DNA from 2 places in the Hydrogenophaga soli genome. Region 1 is predicted to be linked to the other one. Evidence: predicted binding sites of a transcription regulator. Region 1 holds the regulator's gene; the other holds the start of a gene.
What was found. Region 1 encodes FNR, which switches genes on or off when oxygen is low (the NO sensors DNR and NnrR bind a similar motif). Its sites were predicted from a motif close to TTGATNNNNATCAA; they were not measured.
Positions count from the first base shown of each region.

Region 2: a site for FNR is predicted at 2,520-2,533, ahead of ACYVB7_RS15335 (TraR/DksA family transcriptional regulator). Genes of this name have one in related genera too.

Region 1 is NZ_BAAHAK010000005.1:146,450-150,499, forward strand. It holds gene hemN (oxygen-independent coproporphyrinogen III oxidase) at 1-1,364, opposite strand, end outside; gene fnr (fumarate/nitrate reduction transcriptional regulator Fnr) at 1,562-2,287, shown strand; gene ACYVB7_RS10840 (hypothetical protein) at 2,332-2,631, opposite strand; gene ACYVB7_RS10845 (hypothetical protein) at 2,663-2,896, opposite strand; gene ccoP (cytochrome c family protein) at 3,101-4,015, opposite strand; gene ACYVB7_RS10855 (cbb3-type cytochrome oxidase subunit 3) at 4,043-4,050, opposite strand, start outside.
Region 2 is NZ_BAAHAK010000008.1:200,886-204,935, reverse strand. It holds gene ACYVB7_RS15345 (FIST signal transduction protein) at 76-1,395, opposite strand; gene ACYVB7_RS15340 (PhaM family polyhydroxyalkanoate granule multifunctional regulatory protein) at 1,472-2,437, opposite strand; gene ACYVB7_RS15335 (TraR/DksA family transcriptional regulator) at 2,582-2,977, shown strand; gene ACYVB7_RS15330 (fumarylacetoacetate hydrolase family protein) at 3,018-3,944, opposite strand; gene ACYVB7_RS15325 (DUF3108 domain-containing protein) at 4,018-4,050, shown strand, end outside.

The sequences.
Region 1 (4,050 bases):
AAGCGAGCCCGGTCTTGATCAACTTGGATGTAGCGATCAAAGGTCATGGCAATGGCTCGAACGAGGTACCACCCAGAAGCAGTCACCTCGATGCCACTGTCATCCACGTTGACCAACCCATGCGAAGCCAAGTCAGCCAGTTTTTCCAACTCTCGAGCAAAGTACGACTTGAAGTCAATCAGGTGACCCAACTCAATGGACTCAAACTGAACCCGACCTTGACACATCAAGGCCATGATCACGGACCGCCTGACCAGGTCATCGCGAGAAACCGCGAGACCTCTCACGATGGGCAAGCGCCCTTGATCCAGGGCATCGTAGTACTCGTCCAAAGTTTTGGCATTCTGGCTGTATGTCGCACCAATACGCCCAATGGCCGACACCCCCAAGGCAATCAAATCACAATCTGGCTGCGTGCTGTAACCTTGAAAGTTTCGATGCAACCGTCCCTGCCGCTTTGCAACCGCAAGAGCGTCATCCGGCAGGGCAAAGTGATCCATCCCCACATAGACATAACCACTCTCGGAGAAAGCGTCTAGCGATGCCGACAGCATGGACAGCTTGTCAGCTGCACTGGGCAATTCGGCCGAGACGATGCGCCGTTGTGGTTTGAAACGAGTCGGCAAATGTGCGTATGCATACAGTGCGATTCGATCCGGACGCAACTGGTTGACCTGGGCCAAGGTCCTTGCAAACGACTCGGGGGTCTGCATGGGCAGCCCATAGATCAAATCCACGTTCAGTGATTCGAATCCAATGTCCCGCGCAGCTTCAGCCAAAGCAAACACCTGTTCGGCAGGTTGAACCCTGTGAACAGCTTTCTGCACGGCCGGGTCAAAGTCCTGGACGCCAAAACTCAGTCGATTGAACCCTAGCGCATGCAAATGCCGCAAGCGTTCCACGGTGACCGTACGGGGGTCCACCTCAATGGAGTACTCCCCCCCCGGAACAAACCCAAAGCTGCGCCTCAACATGGCCATCAGATCGGCCAGCTCTGCATCACTCAAGAACGTGGGGGTCCCTCCGCCGAGATGCAACTGGGATACGCTGTGCCCTTTGCCGAAGTGGGACACATGCAAGTCAACCTCGCGGGACAGGTAGCGAATGTACTCGGCTGCCTTGTCATGGTGCTTGGTGATGACCTTGTTGCAAGCGCAGTAGTAGCACACCGACTCGCAAAAAGGAATGTGAACATAGATCGACAAAGGGAGCGCCATGGACCCAGCCCGCCTCTGCTCAAGCGCCTGAATGTAATCTGTCTCAGTGAACGCCTCTACAAAACGATCTGCCGTAGGGTATGACGTGTACCTGGGACCAGGCACATCGAAGCGCTTCAACAATTGTTCAGAAATGACATGAGTCACGTGTATCTCCAACTGCCTCAAATGTGCCAGCTGTGACAGCAAGCTCACTTGACGTGCATCAATGCACTGCAGCGAAGACAACCCTTACGCAAACCTTATCTGCCAGTTTTGTCCGGTCATGACACTGTGCGACACCGTTTCACGGTACGATGCCACCCAGTGACTTGATGTACGCTTGACCTGAATCAAGGCTCTCCATGGATCTAAACACAATCAAAGTTGCCTGTTCAAGCTGTAATTTGCGTGAACTGTGCCTGCCAATGGGGCTAAACCCCGAAGAACTCGACAAGCTGGACTCGGTCATTTCGGCCCGCCGCCGAATCAAACGAGGCACCGCACTGTTCAATGCCGGTGACAAGTTCACTTCTTTGTACGCGGTCAGGTCTGGTTTCTTCAAGACCTGCATCACCACGGCGGATGGCCGCGACCAAGTCACCGGCTTCCAAATGACGGGAGAAATCATTGGAATGGATGGAATCGTCAGTGATCACCACTCCTGTGACGCCATTGCCCTGGAGGACGCTGAGGTTTGCGTCATGCCCTTTGACCAAGTGGAGCAACTTTCCCGCGAGTTCACCACACTTCAACACCATGTTCACAAGATCATGAGCCGTGAGATTGTGCGCGATCACAGCGTGATGCTTCTGCTGGGCAGCATGCGAGCTGAAGAGCGGTTGGCAGCCTTTTTATTGAACTTGGTGCAGCGCTTGCATGCCCGTGGATTCTCCCAGTCTGAACTGGTGCTGCGAATGACACGGGAAGAAATTGGAAGCTATCTGGGCATGAAGCTTGAAACCGTGAGTCGGACCTTTTCCAAGTTTGTGGAAGAAGGCATCATTGAAGTCAAGCAGCGCTACGTTCACATCAAGAACACCAATGCCCTGCGCCAAATTGTGAATCCCCCAAGCAGCAACTGTCGATGACGCACAGAGTGAGCCTTCTTGTGTAAGGAGTCTCCGCGGAGGCTTTATGCCCCCTCGCATCGCGGCCCCTTGCTGCAAGCGTCGGGCCTGTCATCCACAGGCACCGGGCACCGATTCACCTCAAATGGAGACTGCGCCAGCAGTGTGGTCAGACTGCTTGAAACAAACGTGAGTGTCCAAAACACAAAAAAACTCACTGTGTAGACCGCCGACCTTGACCAGCCCAACTCAGATTGGCCCCAATGCAAGTCACCGGGGTCAACAAAGGCAAAAACTGCCATTTCCAGCACCCCTGCCATCAAAAATGCAGGCCATGCAATCCACATCAGTCGTTGGGCGAGCATCGTCGTCTCCTTCATGCCGCCCCACGGCGGCTTAATTGTTTGGTTTCACTTTGGGCACGACCGGAGAAGCTGCGTGGTTCCGGGCTTGCTGAGCTGGCTGCAACTTCACCAACTCGTCATCGGAAACCTTGCCATCCGTTCCTGCCTTGGTGAGAGCTTCCCGCTGAATTTGATTTTTGTCAATCACTGGGTCAGGGGCACTCATGGCGATGTAGGCGGTGGCCAGTGCCGCCACAACCACGACAGCAGGGCCACCAATCACCATCCACACGTAGGGCTCTCGCCACCAAGTGCTTGTGGGAAGTGGCGTGGAACCTGAAGCAGCTTGTGCAGATGTAGAACTCATGGCAACCCAAAAAAATACAGGGGAAACAGCCCGCAACCGAGGGTATTTTGACTCAATGCAGGCATCTACAAACAAAAAGGGGGCTAAGCCCCCTTTTTGTTCAAAACTCCGACATGTGCAAACTCAGTTGGCACCTTTTGCCGACTTGCTCAACACATAGGCGGCCAACACATGAATTTGAGCTTCGTTCAGCAACCGACTTTGTGAAGGCATGGCATTGTTCCAGCCTTCGTTGATGGCCTTGGTCACCACCTCGGCTCCCCAGCCATGCAACCAGATGTTGTCGGTCAGGTTGGGGGCACCCAAAGCTTGGTTGCCTTTGCCGTCTGCGCCGTGGCAAGCCGCACAAGCCGCGAACTTGTCCTTGCCCAGAGCAGCCTTGACAGGATCGTGCGGGCTGTTGGACAGACTCAACACATACTGCGTCAGGTTGGCCACGTCCTCGGGGGCGCCCACAGCGGCGGCCATAGGGGGCATCACACCATTGCGACCGTTTGTGATCGTTTCCTTGACGGCCTCAGGGGTGCCACCATACAGCCAATCATTGTCGGTCAGGTTGGGCGCCGCCAGGGTTTGGCTGCCGCGTGCATCCGAAGCGTGACACTGCGCACAGTAGTTCATGAACAGGCGCTCACCCACGGCCATGGCCTTGGGATCAGCAGCCAATGCCACGACGTCTTTTTTGACAAAGTCTTCGTACACAGGCGCGATGTTCCCTGCGACTTTCTTCACTTCAGCAGCATGCTGCCCTTGAGAAGACCAGCCCAGTTGCCCCTTGAAAGAGCCAAACATGGGGTACATCGCGCCGTAGACCAGCCCGAAGACCACCGTGATGACGAACAGGTACACCCACCATTTGGGAAGGGGGTTGTTCATCTCGCGCAAATCACCATCCCACACATGACCGGTGGTGTTGTCGGCCGTGGCGGCCACCTTGGTGGTCCCCGAAATCCACAGCAACACGGCGCAAGCCAAGATGCTGACGATAACGGCAACGGCCACATACATCGACCAGAAGTTGCTTACAAAGTCGCTCATGATGTTTCTTTCTATAGCTCTGGCGAATCAGTCTT
Region 2 (4,050 bases), on a different contig from region 1:
CCGTGAAACAGCCGCCATGGTAGCAACTGGTCGCCACGGGGAACGCCACGCCCCGCGGCCATCCGGTCATGTGCCTCACCCGGGTGGACGGGACGCAACAGCTTGTGTGAACACCACCAGCACGCCGCTGTAGCCCATGAGCTGCTGGCCCGCCAGTTCGCCCGCGGCAAAAAAACCGGTCAGCGGCACATCCCCCAGGGCCCGGCGCACGGCCTGCATTTCGGCATGCGGATGGCCAAAGTGCGACCCACCCCGCCCCACACAACTGGCGTACAAGGCCCCCACGATGCGCTGGGGAACGGTTTCGCCCGCCCCGTTGTCCGCGTCGGGCGACTCCAGCCCCTCGCGCAGGGACGCGCACAGGGCCATCAGGTCGGCCTTGGCCACATCGGCATGGCGGCGGCAAAAGGTCAGGCGCTCGCCCGGCTGCACCGGGTCGGTGCTGACCAGGGCGCGGCGGGCGGGGTCCAGGCCCATCAGGTGGCGCACCCGGGCCTGCACCGACAAAGCCCCGTGGCGCCGATGCCCCGCGCTGTCGGCCACGGTCCCGGGCTCCACCGCGGTGAGTGTTTCGCGCAGCAGGCGCAAGGGCAGGCCGGTTTCGGCGGCCACCCCCAGGTCGGCCAGCAAGGCGTCCAGGGCCGGTTGGTCATCGAGCGTGAGGATGACGCCGCCCGCCGCCGACGTGACCCGCCGCGACGGCCCCACCGGCTGGCACCCTTGGGTGACCCCGGCCTGCCAAGCGACACCTGCGCCCCAGGCCACACCGCAGAGCCCCCCGCGCATGACGCCCGAACTGGCCCTCTGCCCCGGCGGCACCCCTTGGCTGCCGTGGGCGATCTGCACCGCACCAGTCCGCCCGGACGACAAGCCGCCCCACACCGTGCCCGTGCGGGTGCGGGAGGCCAGCTCGCCCACCAGCTCGGCCAAGTCGGGCGTGGCGGGATCGGCATGCACCCAGGCGGTTTGCGGCACCACGGGCTGGCCGTCTCCGCCCGGCCAGGACCGCGGCAGCGGCTGAACGCCGCTGAACACGCGGTACTGGTCGGAAGGCAGGTCCAGCAGCATCACCGACACAGCGGGCTCATCCCAGTATTCCACCCCACTGGCCACCACGCCCACGGCCACCGTGCCCACCCAGTCCGACACCTCGGGCAGGGCGGCCATGAGCTGGTCCAGCATGTCCTGCACATGCCCAGCCAACGCGTCGGTCACGTACATCAGGCCCAGGCTGGGCAGGCTGCGCCCTGGCGGAACGGACGCCTCCCCGTGCGCGGGTTCCGGGGCTTGCGCGGCAGCCAGGCGGGCGTCCAGCTGCGCCCGCAGCGGTGCCGACACCAAAGTGACCGCCATGTCCCAGCGCGGATGGGTGGCGTGGGCGCTGAGGAAGTCCATGGCCATGGCTGCGCGAGGGCGGGCGGGCGATCAGCGCGAGGGCGGGCGGGCGATCAGCGCGAGGGCGGGCGGGCGATCAGCGCGATCGGGGGCGGGTGGTGCCCGCGGCCTTCTTGGCCGCAGGTTTGGCCGAGGGTTTGGCGCTGGGCTTCGCGGCGGATTTGGCGGCGGTCTTGGTCCCTGCACGGCCTGCAGCCGGGGCTTTGGCGGCCGCCTTGGGGGCCGCGGCTGAAGCAGCGGTGGTTGCCGGGGTGGCGGCTTTGCGGGCCACCTTGGCCCCGGTGCTGGCCGCCCGCACCCCGGCCCCCACCAGGCCGCTGCCCGCCTGCACGGCGGTCTGGGCCACGGCGGTGGCCGCCTGGGTGGCGGTCTTGACCGCTTCTCGGGTGAGCGACGCCGCCACGTTGCGGCTGGTGTCCAGCGCAGCCTGGGTGGCCACGTCCTTCATGGCCTGGGTAGCGATGTTCTGGAACTGCTGGGACAGCGAGCCCCACCACAGCATGGGGTCGACCACCGCAGACGCTGGCGTGGCCGCGGCCTGGGCGGTGGTGGACTTCTTGGCGGCGGGTGCCGGTGCCGGGGTTGGGGCCGGTTCCGGCGCCCCGGTGCGCGGCGGCACCTCCAGCCCCTTGAAACGGGTGGGCTCCTTGGGGGCGTCAGCGCTCAGGCCAGCCATGCCCGCCATCGTGGCCATGGTGTCGGTGGCTCGCACCTTGAGGGCGTTGGCCACATCGCCCAGGTTGACGTTCATGCCCTGGAGGGTGGCCAAGGTCATTTTCTGCACCTCCAAGGCCTGCACGGTGGCCGACAGGGCGCGGGCGTTCTGGTCCAGCCAGAACTGGACGGCCTTGAGCTCGGTGATGCGCTTTTCCAACTCTTCGACACTGAACGTGGGGGCCACCCAGCTGTTGAGGCTGGGCAGCTGTGGCACCGACTGCTGCACCCCCTGGGCAATGCCCCCCGCGGCCTGACGCGCCAGGTTCTGCATGAACTCGAAACCCGGCACAAACTTGCCAAAACCGCTGCCATCCGTGTCTGCCATGGGGTGTCTCCTGTCGTTGGGGATGTGGCCCAGCATGCCACATCTGTGCCCAAAACGGGAAGGCGAGCATCCCCCAGGCTGTCTGACCTGGGTCAACGTCGGGGCCTTGCAATCGCCGCATCATGGTTCTGAAAGGACACCGACATGAACACCCCCGCCCCCCACTCCACCCTCACCCCTGCCCAACGCCTGGGGGTCCTTCGCACCAGCTTGCTGAACCAGTTGCGCCAGCAGCGCGGCGGCGACCTCAGCCGGGTTGACGCCGCCGCCTCGGCCCTGGACCTGACGCAGGGCGACTGGGCCCAGGCCGACGCCGAACGCGACCTGACCGTGGCACTGCAAGAGCGCGAGTTGCAAGAACTCAATGAGATTGACGCGGCGCTGGCCCGGCTGGCCGACGGCAGCTATGGCTCGTGCACCGATTGCGGGGCCGACATCCCCGAAGCCCGCCTGCAGGCCAACCCGCTGGCCTTGCGGTGCGTGGCCTGTCAGACCCGGGCCGAGAACGCCCACGGGCATGTGCCCACACCGTCCCTGTGAGCGGTGGCTCCATTTCGACCTGCACGCCCTCAGCAGGCCGTCAACCCAGGTCGTCGGCCACGCGCTGGTCGTCGGCTTCGTGGAGGGCGCGCACCTCGGTGTCCACGGCCCCCAAGGGCTGGCTGCCATCCGCCGCCGTCAGGGTCACGCGCAAGCAGTCTCCCGGTTGCAAGCCCCCCGCAGGCAAGCCCGCTGGGGCCACCAGCGGACCGCTGCACACCACCGCCCCGGCCCGCACCGGGCGCTTGGCGGCCAGGGCGGCCAGCCATTGCCCGGCATGCTGCGCCTGGGCCTGATCGGCCTGCCCCTGAGCCACCCGCCGTCCGTTGAGCAGCACCTCCAGCGTCAGCGACACACGCCCCGAAGCCCATGCGCCCCCCAACTCGTCGGGCGTGACCACCACCGGCCCCAGCGTCACTGCCGGGCGGCTTTGCACCTCGCCCACCTGGGCCGCCCGCTCGCGGGCCTGCACCTCGCGCAGCACCCAGGTGTTGGCCAGGGTGAGCAGGCGCACCCCCTCCAGGGCCCGCGCCGGGGCACAGCCTTGGGGCAAGTCACTGCACAACACCGCCCACCCGGCCTCGAAGTCCAAGCCATCGGCCACGTCGGCCAGCGGCAGGTCGGCGCGGGCGCCCAACAAGGCATCGCCAGACAGGGTGAGCAGGTCGGCCACACCGCCCCGGGTCCGGGTGGCCGCAGGGGCCACGGCATGCGCCCGCACGCATTGGCTGGTGCGCGGCAACGGGGCCAGGCACTGCGCCGGATCGAAGGGGAACACATGCCGCGCCTTGCCGTGGTTGAGTTCGCGGGACAGGTCTTCCAGCTGGGGGCTGACAAAGTTCCAGTCGTCCAGCACCTGTTGCAGGGTGTGGGCCACATGGGTGGCGTAGTGGGCCTGGGTCAGGTCGCGGGAGACGACCACCAGTTGCCCGTCGCGCGAGCCGTCGCGGTAAGTGGCCAGTTTCATGGGTGCCAAAGGTTGGATGCAGGCCGGGCCCTCGGCCCGGAACAAGGGCGGATTTTAGGAATCAGAATGCGCCATGCCCCGCAATGCATCCCCCCATCCACCGCCC